Regions from separate parts of the Pseudomonas sp. Pme6b genome, predicted to be linked through region 3. Evidence: riboswitches for the same ligand, from Rfam matches in the RefSeq annotation. Region 3 holds a riboswitch; each other region holds the start of a gene.
What was found. A riboswitch is a leader RNA that binds a small molecule or an ion and turns the genes downstream of it on or off. The one in region 3 is predicted to bind cobalamin.

Region 1: it holds a riboswitch for cobalamin, as region 3 does, so the genes downstream of both, cobO (cob(I)yrinic acid a,c-diamide adenosyltransferase) here and cobW (cobalamin biosynthesis protein CobW) in region 3, are expected to answer to the same signal.
Region 2: it holds a riboswitch for cobalamin, as region 3 does, so the genes downstream of both, AC4ANE_RS16360 (ABC transporter substrate-binding protein) here and cobW (cobalamin biosynthesis protein CobW) in region 3, are expected to answer to the same signal.

What each region holds. Positions count from the first base shown of each region.
Region 1 covers NZ_CM176704.1:4,407,346-4,411,698, reverse strand. The annotation lists partial or broken gene AC4ANE_RS20000 (PQQ-dependent sugar dehydrogenase) at 76-1,405, opposite strand; cobalamin riboswitch at 1,525-1,738, shown strand; gene cobO (cob(I)yrinic acid a,c-diamide adenosyltransferase) at 1,830-2,441, shown strand; gene AC4ANE_RS19990 (cobyrinic acid a,c-diamide synthase CobB) at 2,481-3,776, shown strand; gene bluB (5,6-dimethylbenzimidazole synthase) at 3,773-4,353, shown strand, end outside.
Region 2 covers NZ_CM176704.1:3,618,132-3,622,484, forward strand. The annotation lists one part of gene AC4ANE_RS16345 (IS3 family transposase) at 1-367, opposite strand, end outside; gene AC4ANE_RS16350 (FadR/GntR family transcriptional regulator) at 636-1,370, opposite strand; gene AC4ANE_RS16355 (FadR/GntR family transcriptional regulator) at 1,479-2,195, shown strand; cobalamin riboswitch at 2,214-2,413, shown strand; gene AC4ANE_RS16360 (ABC transporter substrate-binding protein) at 2,544-3,557, shown strand; gene AC4ANE_RS16365 (FecCD family ABC transporter permease) at 3,554-4,353, shown strand, end outside.
Region 3 covers NZ_CM176704.1:3,515,287-3,519,639, forward strand. The annotation lists gene cobN (cobaltochelatase subunit CobN) at 1-1,668, opposite strand, end outside; gene cobW (cobalamin biosynthesis protein CobW) at 1,673-2,737, opposite strand; cobalamin riboswitch at 2,853-3,075, opposite strand; cobalamin riboswitch at 3,134-3,347, shown strand; gene AC4ANE_RS15865 (CbtB domain-containing protein) at 3,443-3,628, shown strand; gene AC4ANE_RS15870 (CbtA family protein) at 3,639-4,346, shown strand; gene AC4ANE_RS15875 (cobalamin biosynthesis protein) at 4,324-4,353, shown strand, end outside.

The DNA.
Region 1 (4,353 bases), 890 kb from region 3:
ATTACCACGCTGGAGCGTGCGGAACGATAACTCAACTAACGTACGACGCTCTGCGTCAACCCTCTACGCTCGGCGTTATTGAGCTGCCTTGGCCGAGGTCACGCGCCAGATTTTGTTGCCGACATCGTCTGCCACCAGCAAGCCGCCGCGCTGATCATTGACCACGCCAACCGGGCGGCCCATAGGCTTTTTCGTCTTTGTTGAGGAAACCGGTCAGCACATCGACTGGAGCGCCGTTGGGCTTGCCGCCGCTGAAGGGCACGAACACCACTTTATAGCCGCTGTGCGGTTTGCGGTTCCATGAGCCGTGCTGGCCAATGAACAGGCCTTCGTTGAACGGCGCCGCCAGCGTCTTGCCATCGGCGAATACCAACCCTAACGAGGCCGTATGCGGGCCGACTGCGTAATCCGGTGCGATGGCCTTGGCGACCAGTGCCGGGTTCTGCGGTTTGACGCGCTCGTCGACATGCTGGCCGTAGTAGCTGTAGGGCCAGCCGTAGAAAGCGCCATCCTGCACCGAGGTCACGTAGTCTGGCACCAGGTCGCTGCCGATTTCGTCACGCTCGTTGACCGCCGTCCACAGCTTGCCGGTTTTGGGTTCCCAGTCCATGCCGTTGGGGTTGCGAAGGCCCGAGGCGAAAATGCGGTGGTTGCCGGTGGCAGCGTCCACTTCCCAGATGGCTGCACGACCTTCTTCCTTGTCCATGCCGTTCTCGGCCACGTTGCTGTTGGAGCCCACTGTGACGTACAGCTTGCTGCCATCCTTGCTGGCAATGACGTTTTTGGTCCAGTGGTGGTTGAGCGTGCCGCCCGGCAGATCGACCACTTTGGTCGGCTGCGCGCTGATCGAGGTCTGGCCCGCTTCATACGGGAAGCTGATCAGGCGGTCGGTGTCGGCGACATAGAGCTTGTTGCCCACTAGCGTCATGCCAAACGGCGAATTGAGGTTTTGCAGGAACACGGTGCGGGTCTCTGCGACGCCGTCCTTGTCCACGTCGCGCAGCAGAGTAATGCGGTTGGCGCTTGGCACGCCCGCACCGGCGCGGCCCATGACTTTTTCCATTACCCAGCCGCGAATACCTTTGGAATCATCCGGTTTGGCCGGGGAATTGGTTTCCGCCACCAGCACGTCGCCATTGGGCAATACATACAGCCAGCGCGGGTGGTCCAGGTTTTCGGCGAACGCTGCCACCTGTGTGCCCGGCGCGGCGACCGGTTTTGCGCCTTTTTCCCAGCCTACGGCAGGGGCGATGTTGACGGTCGGGATCAGCGTCTTGTTAGGCTCCGGCAGTTTGGGCGATGGGCCTGTTCCATCCGAGACTTGCAGGGTCGAAGACTCGCCGCAGGCAGCGAGGCCACCGGCAACCAGAAGCAACACTGCGTAGTGGAGTCTGAGTCTGAACATGGTGAATCTCCATAAACAAGGGCGTGGTCCGATAATTGATAGAGGCACTGCGAACCGTCTGGGTTCAATCACGTTTCACAGCGTCGGTGTCGATTGACGCTCCCAGCCCAACCCTCTACCCTTCGCGGTTTGTTTCAGGTGCTCTGCAATCCTTGATTGGCAGGGTGAAACAGGGAAGCCGGTGTGGATCAATCGATCCGATCCCGGCGCTGCCCCCGCAACGGTAAATGAGTCAAGGCTGTGCCTGACGCCACTGTGTTTCGACATGGGAAGGCGCGCAGCCGGGGTAACCCGCTCATGAGCCCGGAGACCGGCCTGAACCACTCAATGGCATCACGGAGGGTGATGCTCTGTGCAGGCCGTTGCCGTGCTGTCCAGTGCTGTCCTTCCGTCTGTTGTCGACTGCCACGAGCGGAGAACCCGGATGAACGAATCCCCCGAACGCGACGAACGCCATCTGGCGCGCATGCTGCGCAAGAAAGCCGTGATGGACGAGCGCATTGCCAGCTCACCCAACGAGTGCGGCCTGCTGCTGGTCTTGACCGGCAACGGCAAAGGCAAGAGCAGCTCGGCATTCGGCATGCTTGCCAGGGCCATGGGCCACGACATGCAGTGCGGCGTGGTGCAGTTCATCAAGGGCCGCAACAGCACTGGCGAAGAAATGTTTTTCCGCCGTTTCCCCGAGCAGGTGCGCTATCACGTGATGGGCGAGGGCTTCACCTGGGAAACCCAGGATCGCCAGCGTGACATTGCCGCTGCCGAAGCCGCCTGGGCCGTGTCTCGGGAAATGCTTCGCGACCCGGCCATTGGTCTGGTGGTGCTCGACGAACTGAACATTGCCCTCAAGCATGGTTACCTCGACCTTGAACAAGTGCTGAGTGACCTGCAGGCCCGCCCACCTATGCAGCATGTGCTGGTGACCGGCCGCGGTGCCAAACCCGAATTGATCGACCTGGCTGATACGGTTTCCGATATCGGCGTGGTCAAGCACGCGTTTCAGGCCGGTATCCGGGCGCAGAAAGGTATCGAGCTGTGAATAATCCTTTATTGGGCGCACTGCAATGAGAGCACTGCAATGAGAGCTCCGCGCGATTGCCCGGCGGTTTTGATCGCCGCGCCTGCCTCCGGGCAAGGTAAGACTACCGTCACCGCGGCACTGGCACGTTTGCACCGCAACCAGGGCCGCAAGGTCCGGGTGTTCAAGTGCGGGCCGGATTTTCTCGACCCGATGATTCTTGAGCGGGCCAGCGGCGCACCGGTCTACCAGCTGGACATGTGGATGGTCGGTGCCGACGAAAGCCGTCGCCTGTTGTGGGAAGCCGCAGATGAGGCAGACCTGATCCTGATCGAAGGCGTCATGGGGTTGTTCGACGGCACACCGTCCAGCGCTGATCTGGCCCGCCACTTTGGCGTACCGGTGTTGGGGGTGATCGACGGCACGGCTATGGCGCAGACGTTTGGCGCGCTGGCGCTCGGGCTGGCGCGTTATCAGCCGGATCTGCCGTTTGCCGGCGTGCTGGCCAATCGGGTTGGCACGGTACGCCACGCGCAGTTGCTGGAAAACAGTCTGACCGAAGGCCTGCGCTGGTATGGCGCACTGTCCCGGGAAGTCGGTTTCGAATTGCCCAGCCGCCATCTGGGGCTGGTCCAGGCCAGCGAACTCAATGATCTGGATGTGCGGCTGGACATGGCTGCCGCCGCGCTGGCCAGCACCTGCGAAGTGGCCTTGCCGCCAGCCGTAACCTTTACCGCGCCCGACCCGGTTCAGGTCGAGCCGTTGCTCAGCGGTGTGCGCATCGCCATTGCCCGCGACGAGGCCTTTGCCTTTCTGTACGGCGCAAGCCTGGACCTGCTGCGAAACATGGGCGCAGAGCTGAGTTTCTTCTCGCCGATCCATGACCGCGAGCTGCCCGACGCCGACAGCCTGTACCTGCCGGGTGGCTACCCGGAGTTGCACCACGTTGCTTTGGCGGAAAACCTGACGATGCAGGCATCGATCAGGGCGCACCATATCGCTGGCAAGCCGATTCTGGCCGAGTGCGGCGGCATGCTTTATTTACTCGAAGCCCTGAGCGATGTGGAGGGCGTGCGCGCCGAACTGGTCGGCTTGCTGTCCGGTGAGGCGGTCATGCAGAAGCGTCTGGCGGCGCTGGCCTTGCAAGCGGTTGAATTGCCCGAGGGCACGCTGCACGGTCACACGTATCACCATTCGCTGACCAGCACCGAGTTGCAGCCGATTGCCCGTGGCGTCAGCCCCAACGGCGGGCGTGGCGCAGAGGCAGTCTACCGCCTGGGTCGTCTGACCGCGTCCTACGTGCATTTCTATTTCCCTTCCTGCCCTCAGGCGATTGCGGCGCTGTTCAAACCATGACCGAACAAGCGTTCAGCCCTGAAGAGCGGGCTGCGGTGTACCGGGCCATCGCCGAGCGTCGCGACATGCGCCACTTCGTCGGCGGCACGGTGGCGCCCGAGTTGCTGGCGCGCTTGCTGGAAGCCGCACACCAGGCACCCAGTGTCGGGCTGATGCAGCCGTGGCGCTTCATTCGCATCAGCGATCCGGCGTTGCGCGGAAAAATGCAGGCGCATGTAGAAGAAGAACGTATCCGCACTGCCCAGGCGTTGGGCGAGCGCACCGACGAGTTCATGAAGCTCAAGGTCGAAGGCATCAACGACTGCGCAGAAGTGCTGGTCGCCGCGCTGATGGAAGGGCGTGAGCAACACATTTTCGGGCGTCGCACCTTGCCCGAAATGGACATGGCATCGCTGTCCTGCGCGATCCAGAACCTGTGGCTGGCATCGCGTGCAGAAGGCCTGGGCATGGGCTGGGTGTCGCTGTTCGACCCCGAGGCATTGGCCGAACTGCTGGGCATGCCTGACGGCGCGAAGCCGCTGGCGATCATTTGCCTGGGGCCGGTCAAGGAGTTCTATCCTGCGCCAATGCTGGTGAT
Region 2 (4,353 bases), 100 kb from region 3:
AAGGCTTCTTTGGCATGGCGACAGGCTTTCTTCTGGCAGGAACATACGGGGCTGTACCGCTACTGTAATGCCGCTTTTCCCAAATGACTATTTGGCCGGGATCCCCGATACCAAAATGCGCAGCGGCCTGACGGAGCGATAGCTTGTGTTCACGCCTGTGCTCAAGCACTGAGCGCTTGAAAGCTTCGCTGTATCGAAGACCAGGCTTGCGATGGCCGGTGTGACCATGACTCTTGTAGTTAGCGACCCAGCGTCGAAGCAGGCTGAAATCGATCGAGAACTGGCGGGCTACCATACGAAAGCCCATGTTGTCTTCAAGATACGCTTTGACGACAGTGAGCTTGAACTGCTCTGAATACTTACCCATTTGAACACCCCCGTGAGGTCGGATTGGTGTCCAACTTCTTGGGGGCAGTTCACTGGAGCGTGAGGAACGAGAGGTGTCTGGCAGAAACTCCGCAGATTATCGTGCCGACGCTCCGCGTCGACATGCAGCTCTGGACGCTCTGCGTCCTCTTTAGAGCATGCGGTGCGGCGCAGATTTGTGCCGTGGAGCGTCACTCAAGGCATCACCACACTGGAGCATGAGGAACGATAGGTGTCTGGCAGAAACTCCGCGTCCGGCCCTGAATCGCTCAGTCGCTGTACAGCGCCTGAGCGCGACGCAGGCGCATGCGGCTGCCGTTGAGGTGCAGGTACATCGCCGAGCGCGCTGCGTCGACGTTGCCTTCGGCGATGGCGTTGTAGATTTGCCGATGTTCGGTGTTGATTCCGGCCAGGTAGGCGTTGCGATCGCTCTGCCCTGTGTAGGCCGAGTTCATCCGCGTGCGGGGAATCAGCTTGGTGCCCAGATGTTTCATGATATCGATCAGGTACGCATTGCCAGACGCCTTGGCGATCTTGAGGTGAAATTGAAAATCGGCATTGATGGTGGTTCCGGATTTCTGCGGGCCTTCGAGCAGCGCATCGAACGCCCGCTTGAGCTCAAGCAACGCTTCAGGGCTGCGTCGCTGCGCAGCCAGCCCTGCTGCCTCGACTTCCAGGCTCAAGCGAAACTCCAGCAGGTTCAGCACATCGGACAAGGTGGCGATGGTCGCAGGCCCTACCGAAAAACCTTCAGGCGGTGGCATGTCTAGAACAAAGGTGCCGACACCATGCCGGGTTTCCACCAGCCCGGCGGCCTGCATCCGCGACAGCGCATCGCGCACCACCGTGCGGCTGACACCCTCGGCTTCCATGATGTGGATCTCGGAAGGCAATTTCTCGCCGCGCACCAGCACACCGTCACGCATGCGCTGGGCGAAGCGGTCGACAAGGGTTTCTGCCAGGCGTCGATGGTTCTTTTGCGAGGAAAGCGCGTTGTCCGACATTGCAGCCTCAGTTCTGTCCGATACGCGAGTATAGGCTGCGATCACCACACAAAACACGCCTTGAGTACGGTTATACTCAGCCACCCGACACGGACCCGATCACCCGCCATGGAACAACCTTCCACATCAAAAGGCCGTCGCTCCAGTCTGACTCAGCAACTGGTCGCCGAGTTTTCGCGCAGAATTCGCGAAGGCGAGATCCAGAGCGGTGAAAAGCTTCCTACCGAACAGGTGATCATCCGTGAAACCGGGGTCAGCCGCACCGTGGTTCGTGAAGCGATGTCGCGCCTGCAAGCCGAAGGTCTGGTCGAAACCCGGCATGGCATCGGCACCTTCGTAGTCGATGCCGCGCAGCCAGGGCATTTCCAGCAGATTGAATCGCCAATCGGTACATCCGGCGACGCGGTATCCATCATCGAGCTGCGCCTGAGCATCGAGCCGGAATCCGCCGCGCTCGCGGCTCAACGCCGCACGCCCGAACAACTGGATGCCATCCGTCAGGCACTCGATGAGCTGCATCGCTGTGCGCGCCTGGGGCACGACACCATGAAGGCCGATTTCGAGTTTCACCGGCAGATATCACTGTGCACAGCCAATAGCTTCTTTACCGACGTGATGAGCCAGCTCGGCAGCAGCATCCTGCCCCGCACCCGCAGCGGCTTCGGCAATATCACGTCGTTGCACGCAGAGGACGACCCAGGCATCCAGCAACGCGAACAGGAGACCATCTTCGACGCCATTGTCCATCAGGATCGGGATGCCGCCCGAGCCGCGATGCGTCTGCATCTGATCAACAGTCTGCTGCGCCTGCGCGCAAAGGATTAGCCACTAAAACGCTTATCGTTTACCATGCCGCCCGTCGGTTTCCGAGAGGAACTAACAGGGAATTCGCACGCTTTGTCTGCACAAGGCCAAAACGAAACTGCCCCCGCAACTGTAGGCATCGAGCCTGCTCCATGACTGCCACTGGATTCAGCTCCGGGAAGGCCGGAGCCTGGCGATGACATGCCAGTCAGGAGACCTGCCGACCTGCTTCAATCCACTAACCGGCGGGGTGTCCGGGAAGGACATCCGCACGCGGCAGCATTTCCCGTCGTGCCCGGTCATTTGCCGGGGATGTGTTTCCTGATGTGCATTGCGCCTTGGCACCTGCTCCAACGGAGACCGCATTTCATGTCGCTGCCCCGCCTTGCCGTACTTGCCGCCAGCCTGACGCTGTCCACCCTGACCCTCGCCGCGCCTACTCAGTATCCGCTGACCCTCGAAAACTGTGGTTCGACCCTGACGTTCGCACATGCGCCGACCAAGGCAGTGACCATTGGCCAGGCCGGTACTGAAATGCTCTACGAACTAGGCCTGGGCGACCGGCTGGTGGGCACTTCGCTGTGGTTCAACAACGTGTTACCACGCTTCAAGGCGCAGAACGACAAGGTAGAACGTCTGGCCGACAACGACCCAAGCTTTGAATCGGTGATTGGCAAACGTCCGGAACTGGTGGCGGTGCAGCTGGAGTGGATGGTCGGCAAACAGGGCGTGGTCGGCACACGCGAGCAGTTCCATGACCTGAAAATACCCACTTACATTCTGCCGTCCGATTGCGAAGGCAAAGACAATCTGGTCGGTGCCGACGGCACACGCCTGGAGCCGTTCCGCATCGAGACCATCTACAAGAGCATCGAGCAACTGGCGCAGATTTTCGACGTACAGGACCGCGGTGACACGCTGGTCGCCGACCTCAAGGCCCGCCTGAGCGCGGCGATTGCCAACGTCAAACAGAACAAGGCGAACGACGTCTCGGCGCTGTTCTGGTTTTCCAGTTCCGACCTCGCCAGCGACCCGTTCGTGGCAGGCCGCAAAGGCATCCCGGACTTCATGCTCAACAGCCTGGGCATGCGTAATATCGTCAAGTCCGACGAGGAATGGCCGACAGTGGGCTGGGAGACCATTGCCAAGGCCAACCCAAGCATTCTGGTGATTGCACGCATGGATCGCCGCCGCTTCCCGGCCGACGACTACCTGAAAAAGATCGAATTCCTCAAGAGCGACCCGGTGACGCGCAACATGGACGCAGTCAAGCATGACCGGATCGTGATCATCGACGCCGAAGGCATGCAGGCTGGCCTGCGCCTGTTTACCGGGTTCGAGGAACTTGCTGACGCCGCCAACCGTTTCAACGCTGCACAATGAGATTACAGGTAGCACTGGGCCATGTGCTCTGGGTCTCGGCAGTGCTGGTGCTGGCAATCATGGTCGGTGCAGCGATTGGCGAAACCTCGATCAGCCTGAAGGTGGTTTTTCAGGTGCTGGCCAACAAACTCTGGGCTGCCGGCTATGTGCTCGACCCTATCGACGAAGGCATCGTCTGGAACTACCGGCTGACCCGCGCCATTGTCGCGGCAGCCTGCGGGGCCGGGCTGGCGATCTGTGGCGTGGTGTTGCAATCCTTGTTGCGCAACCCGCTGGCAGACCCATATCTGCTGGGAATTTCCGCCGGAGCCTCGACCGGCGCGGTGCTGGTCGCCATTCTGGGCTTCGGCGCGGGGGCTATTTCGATGTCGGCAGGCGCTTTTGCCGGGGCCGTGGCGGCGTTTTCGCTGGTCGCCCTGCTGGCGCACTCGTCGCGAGGCACCACAGCAGCCGGGCAGATCATTCTGGCCGGAATCGCCGGTTCACAGCTGTTCAATGCCCTGACGTCGTTTCTGATCACCAAATCCGCCAGCTCCGAACAGGCACGCGGCATCATGTTCTGGCTGCTGGGCAACCTCAGCGGCGTACGCTGGCACTCGGTCTGGCTGGCAGTGCCGACGGTGCTGGTCGGTCTGCTGGTGTGCCTCTGGCACCGGCGAGCGCTGGACGCGTTCACTTTCGGCAGCGACTCGGCGGCGTCACTGGGGATTGCCGTGCGGCGCGTGCAGATCATCCTGATCGCGACCGCAGCCCTGGTCACCGCAGTGATGGTATCGATCGTCGGCTCCATCGGTTT
Region 3 (4,353 bases):
CTCAAGGTTGCCGTGTTTGCCGACATGCACCACGGCATGAGCGCCGTACGCCTTGCGCAGCCAGAAGTAAAACGCCAGATAACCGTGGGGCGGAACCAGATCCGGGTCGTGGTACACCGAGCTGGGGTCGACCTGATAGCCACGCGCAGGCTGAATGCCAACGAAGGTCAGGCCAAAGCGCAGCCCGGCAATCATCATTCTGCCACTGCGAAACATCGGATCGCTGTCCGGCGCGCCCCAGCGGGCATTCACGGCATCACGGTTTTCCTGCGGCAGCTCGTTGAACGCCGCCAGGTATTCCTCCAGTGCCATGCTTTGCTGGCAGGGCCGCAGGTCAATGCTGTCCAGATCATTGGTCACGCCACCCAGCAATTGCTGGATAAGCTCGGTGCCGCTGTCCGGCAACTGTGCCAGCGGATAACCCTCGGCCTGCATGGCGCGCAGGATGTTCAGCGCCGCAGCAGGCGTGTCGAGCCCCACACCATTGCCGATGCGCCCGTCGCGGGTCGGATAGTTGGCCAGGATCAACGCCACACGCTTGTCGCCGTTGGGCAGCCGCGCCAGTTCGATCCAGCGCCGCGCCAGTTGCGCGACAAAATCCATCCTGTCCGGCTGGGCGCGGTAACACACCACGTCCGACTGGCTGCGCTCGCTACGCCAGGCCAGGTCCTTGAAACTGATCGGTCGACTGATGATCCGCCCGTCCAGCTCCGGCAAGGCAATGTGCATCGCCAGATCGCGCGCACCAAGGCCCTGTTCGCTGGCCTGCCAGGCAGGTTCGTTGTCCTGCGCGCAGATCGCCTGAATGACCGGCACGTTGCGCCGAAACGGGCGCAGATGCGGCGCTTCCGGGCTCGACTGGGCAAAGCCTGTGGTGTTGAGGATCAGCTCGGTTTCGGCCTCGTCCAGCCAGTTCTCCACCTGAGTGAAACAGCCGGGCTCCTTGAGGCTGGCCACGGCTATGGGTAGCGGGTTGATGCCGTGCGCCTGCAAGCGCGCACAGAACTCGTCGATAAAACCGGTATTGGCGGCCTGCAAGTGCGAGCGGTAGAACAGCAGCGCCACGACGGGCTGTCCTGCAACCCAGTCGGCTTGCCAATCGGTGAGCTGCGCACTTGCCAGTCGAGGGTGGTAAATGGCTGTGCGTGGCAACGGTTGGGGCTCGGTCCAGGAATAGTCCCGGTCCAGCCAGCGGCTGGCCATGCAACTATACATTTCCAGCGCATTCTGCAAGCCGCCCTGACGCAGAAACTGCCAGAGCCGGTCGCGTTCTGCGGCAGGCACCGTGCTCAGGTCGCTCAGCTCAGGATCGGGACGATCATCACCTGGCACCAGAATGACCTGAACCCCGCGTGCCGCCAGCTCCATCAGCCGCTCGACGCCGTAACGCCAGTAACCGATGCCACCGTGCAGGGAAATCAGAATGACCTTTGCGTGGCGCAGCACCTCATCGACGTACAAGTCGACAGAGGCGTGATTCTGTACCTGCATGGGGTTGGCCAGACGCAGGCTCGGGTAGTCGTCAGGAAGCTGGCGTGCAGCTTCGGCCAGCAGCGCCAGGCTGGAGTCTCCGCTACAGAGAATCACCAGCTCGGCCGGGGTCTGGCCCAGATCGGCAATGCTGTCGTCGGGTACGAAACCGCCGGGCTGGGTTCTCAGTAAATGCATGGGGTCAGCCGACAACTGCAGCGTTGAGCTGCGCTTGCAGGGCCACGGCATCCAGCTCCTGACCAATCAGCACCAGATGCGTGGCACGCTCTTCGTCGGCGCGCCAGGCGCGGTCGAAGTGCTTGGCGAAACGCGTACCCACACCCTGGATCAGCAGGCGCATCGGCTTGCCGGGAATGGCCGCGAAGCCCTTCACGCGCAGAATGCCGTGCTGCACGACCAGTTGATTCAGTGCGTCGAGCAACAACTTTTCATCGGCCTGAGGCAATTTCAGGGAAATCGAATCGAAAGCATCGTGATCGTGGTCATCATGATCGTCATTGTCGTGATGATCATGGTGGGTCTTGCGACCATCGATGTGCAGCTCGGACTCGGCGCCAACACCCAGCAGTACGCTGATCGGCAGACGACCGCTGCTGGCTTCAATCACCTTGACGGCTGGCGGCAGTTCTTCGGCAACTTCGGCACGCACCGCTGCCAGACCTTCGGCGTCGATCATGTCGGCCTTGTTGAGGATCACCAGATCGGCGCTGGCCAGTTGATCAGCGAACAGCTCGTGCAGAGGCGACTCATGGTCCAGATTCGGGTCGAGTTTGCGCTGCGCATCGACCTGATCGGGGAACGCAGCAAACGTACCGGCCAATACCGCAGGGCTGTCGACGACAGTGATCACCGCATCGACCGTGCAGGCGTTGCGAATTTCCGGCCACTGAAAAGCCTGAACCAGCGGCTTGGGCAATGCCAGCCCCGAGGTTTCGATCAGGATGTGGTCCAGATCGCCACGGCGAGCGACCAGCTCGCGCATGACCGGGAAGAACTCTTCCTGCACCGTGCAGCACAGGCAGCCGTTGGCCAGCTCATATACCCGGCCGTTGGCCTCTTCTTCGGTGCAACCGATGGTGCACTGCTTAAGGATTTCTCCGTCGATGCCCAGTTCACCGAATTCATTGACGATGACCGCGATGCGCCGCCCTTCGGCGTTATCGAGCATGTGCCGCAGCAGGGTGGTTTTGCCCGAGCCGAGGAAGCCGGTGACGATGGTGACGGGAAGCTTGGCCAGTGTTTTCATCAGGTGCCCTTTGGCAATGCGGCGGGCAAACAGGACGAGAACCGCATGCCTGGCACACGGATCGGATCGCCACCGGATCACCCCGCCCGGTTGTAGTGAGAATTCGCAGGCCTTTTGGTCAGCCCGGTTCGAGGCAGGTCTCCTGGCTCACGGCGGCATGTGGCAGGCAATCAAGACCGTGCCGACACGCATTCATCGCGCCTTCCCGCCGTAGCAGTGGCTGTGCAATGAACCTCACCGTTTACAGTTGCGGGGGCAGCTGCGGCGTGTACCGCATTCCCGTCTTAGCTCCATGTGTAACGCTTTACGCATGGAGAACCTCGAACCGGCAAGGCTACGCAGTGACCGCAGACAGGTCAATCGTTCAGATTGACGATTCCCCGCCGCCCATGCTCTCCTGTACGCCTTGTTTCGGGTGCCCCTCACGGGGTGAAACGGGAAACCGGTGCGCTCACGCTGTCGAGCAAGTCCGGTGCTGCCCCCGCAACGGTAAGCGAGAGAAGGTCTTATCCACTGTGCCACGGCATGGGAAGGTGACCTTGCAGGCCTTGAACGCGCGACGTTTGAGCCCCTCGCGAGCCCGGAGACCGGCCCGACATCGTTGAATGACAAACCCGCGGTGGGCGGGCGCAGTTGAAACCTTCGGCGTCTGCCGGCAGGTTCCTTTGCGCGTGGCCCGCTTGCCAATCACCAAGAGGGATCGCCATGTCGACCATCAGCAGCAGCCACGCCGCCACTACCAGCTCCACACGCACTCAACGCCTGACAGCCGCCATCAGCGCTGCGCTGCTGGGTGCATGTCTGGTGTACTTCGCCGGTTTCTCGCACATCGCGGCCGTACACAACGCCGCACACGATACACGTCACAGCGCTGCCTTTCCTTGCCATTAAGGACTCCACAATGTTCAAGCGAATCGCACAAACTGCCGGGTTCACGGGCCTGCTTGCGGCCCTGCTGCTGACCGTGCTGCAAAGCTTCTGGGTGGTGCCACTGATCCAGCAGGCCGAAACTTACGAAAACGCATCTGCCGAACAGGTCCATGAGCATGCTGACGGCGCGACTGCCGAACACAGTCATGCGCATGAAGAAGCTGCCTGGGAACCTGAAAACGGCTGGCAGCGCGTGCTGTCCACCACGGGCGGCAACCTGGTGGTCGCAGTAGGCTTCGCCCTGATGCTTGCCGGGCTTTACACCCTGCGTGCGCCGGGCCGCACGGTGCAAGGCGTATGGTGGGGGCTGGCCGGTTTCGCGGTTTTTGTGCTGGCACCCACGCTTGGCCTGCCACCTGAATTGCCCGGCACAGCTGCCGCCGAACTGAGTCAGCGTCAGGCCTGGTGGATAGGTACGGCCGCATCGACTGCCGCCGGGCTGGCCTTGCTGGTATTTGGTCAGAACTGGCTGCTAAAAGTGCTGGGCGTGGCGATTCTGGTCGTTCCTCACGTGATCGGCGCACCACAGCCGCTGGTCCATCAGAGCATGGCACCCAAAGCTCTGGAATCGCAATTCATGATCGCCTCGCTATTGACCAACGCGTTGTTCTGGGTCGCGATGGGGCTGATCAGTGCCTGGCTGTTCCGCAGAAACGATGCCGACCTGCATCAGGCCTGATTCACCG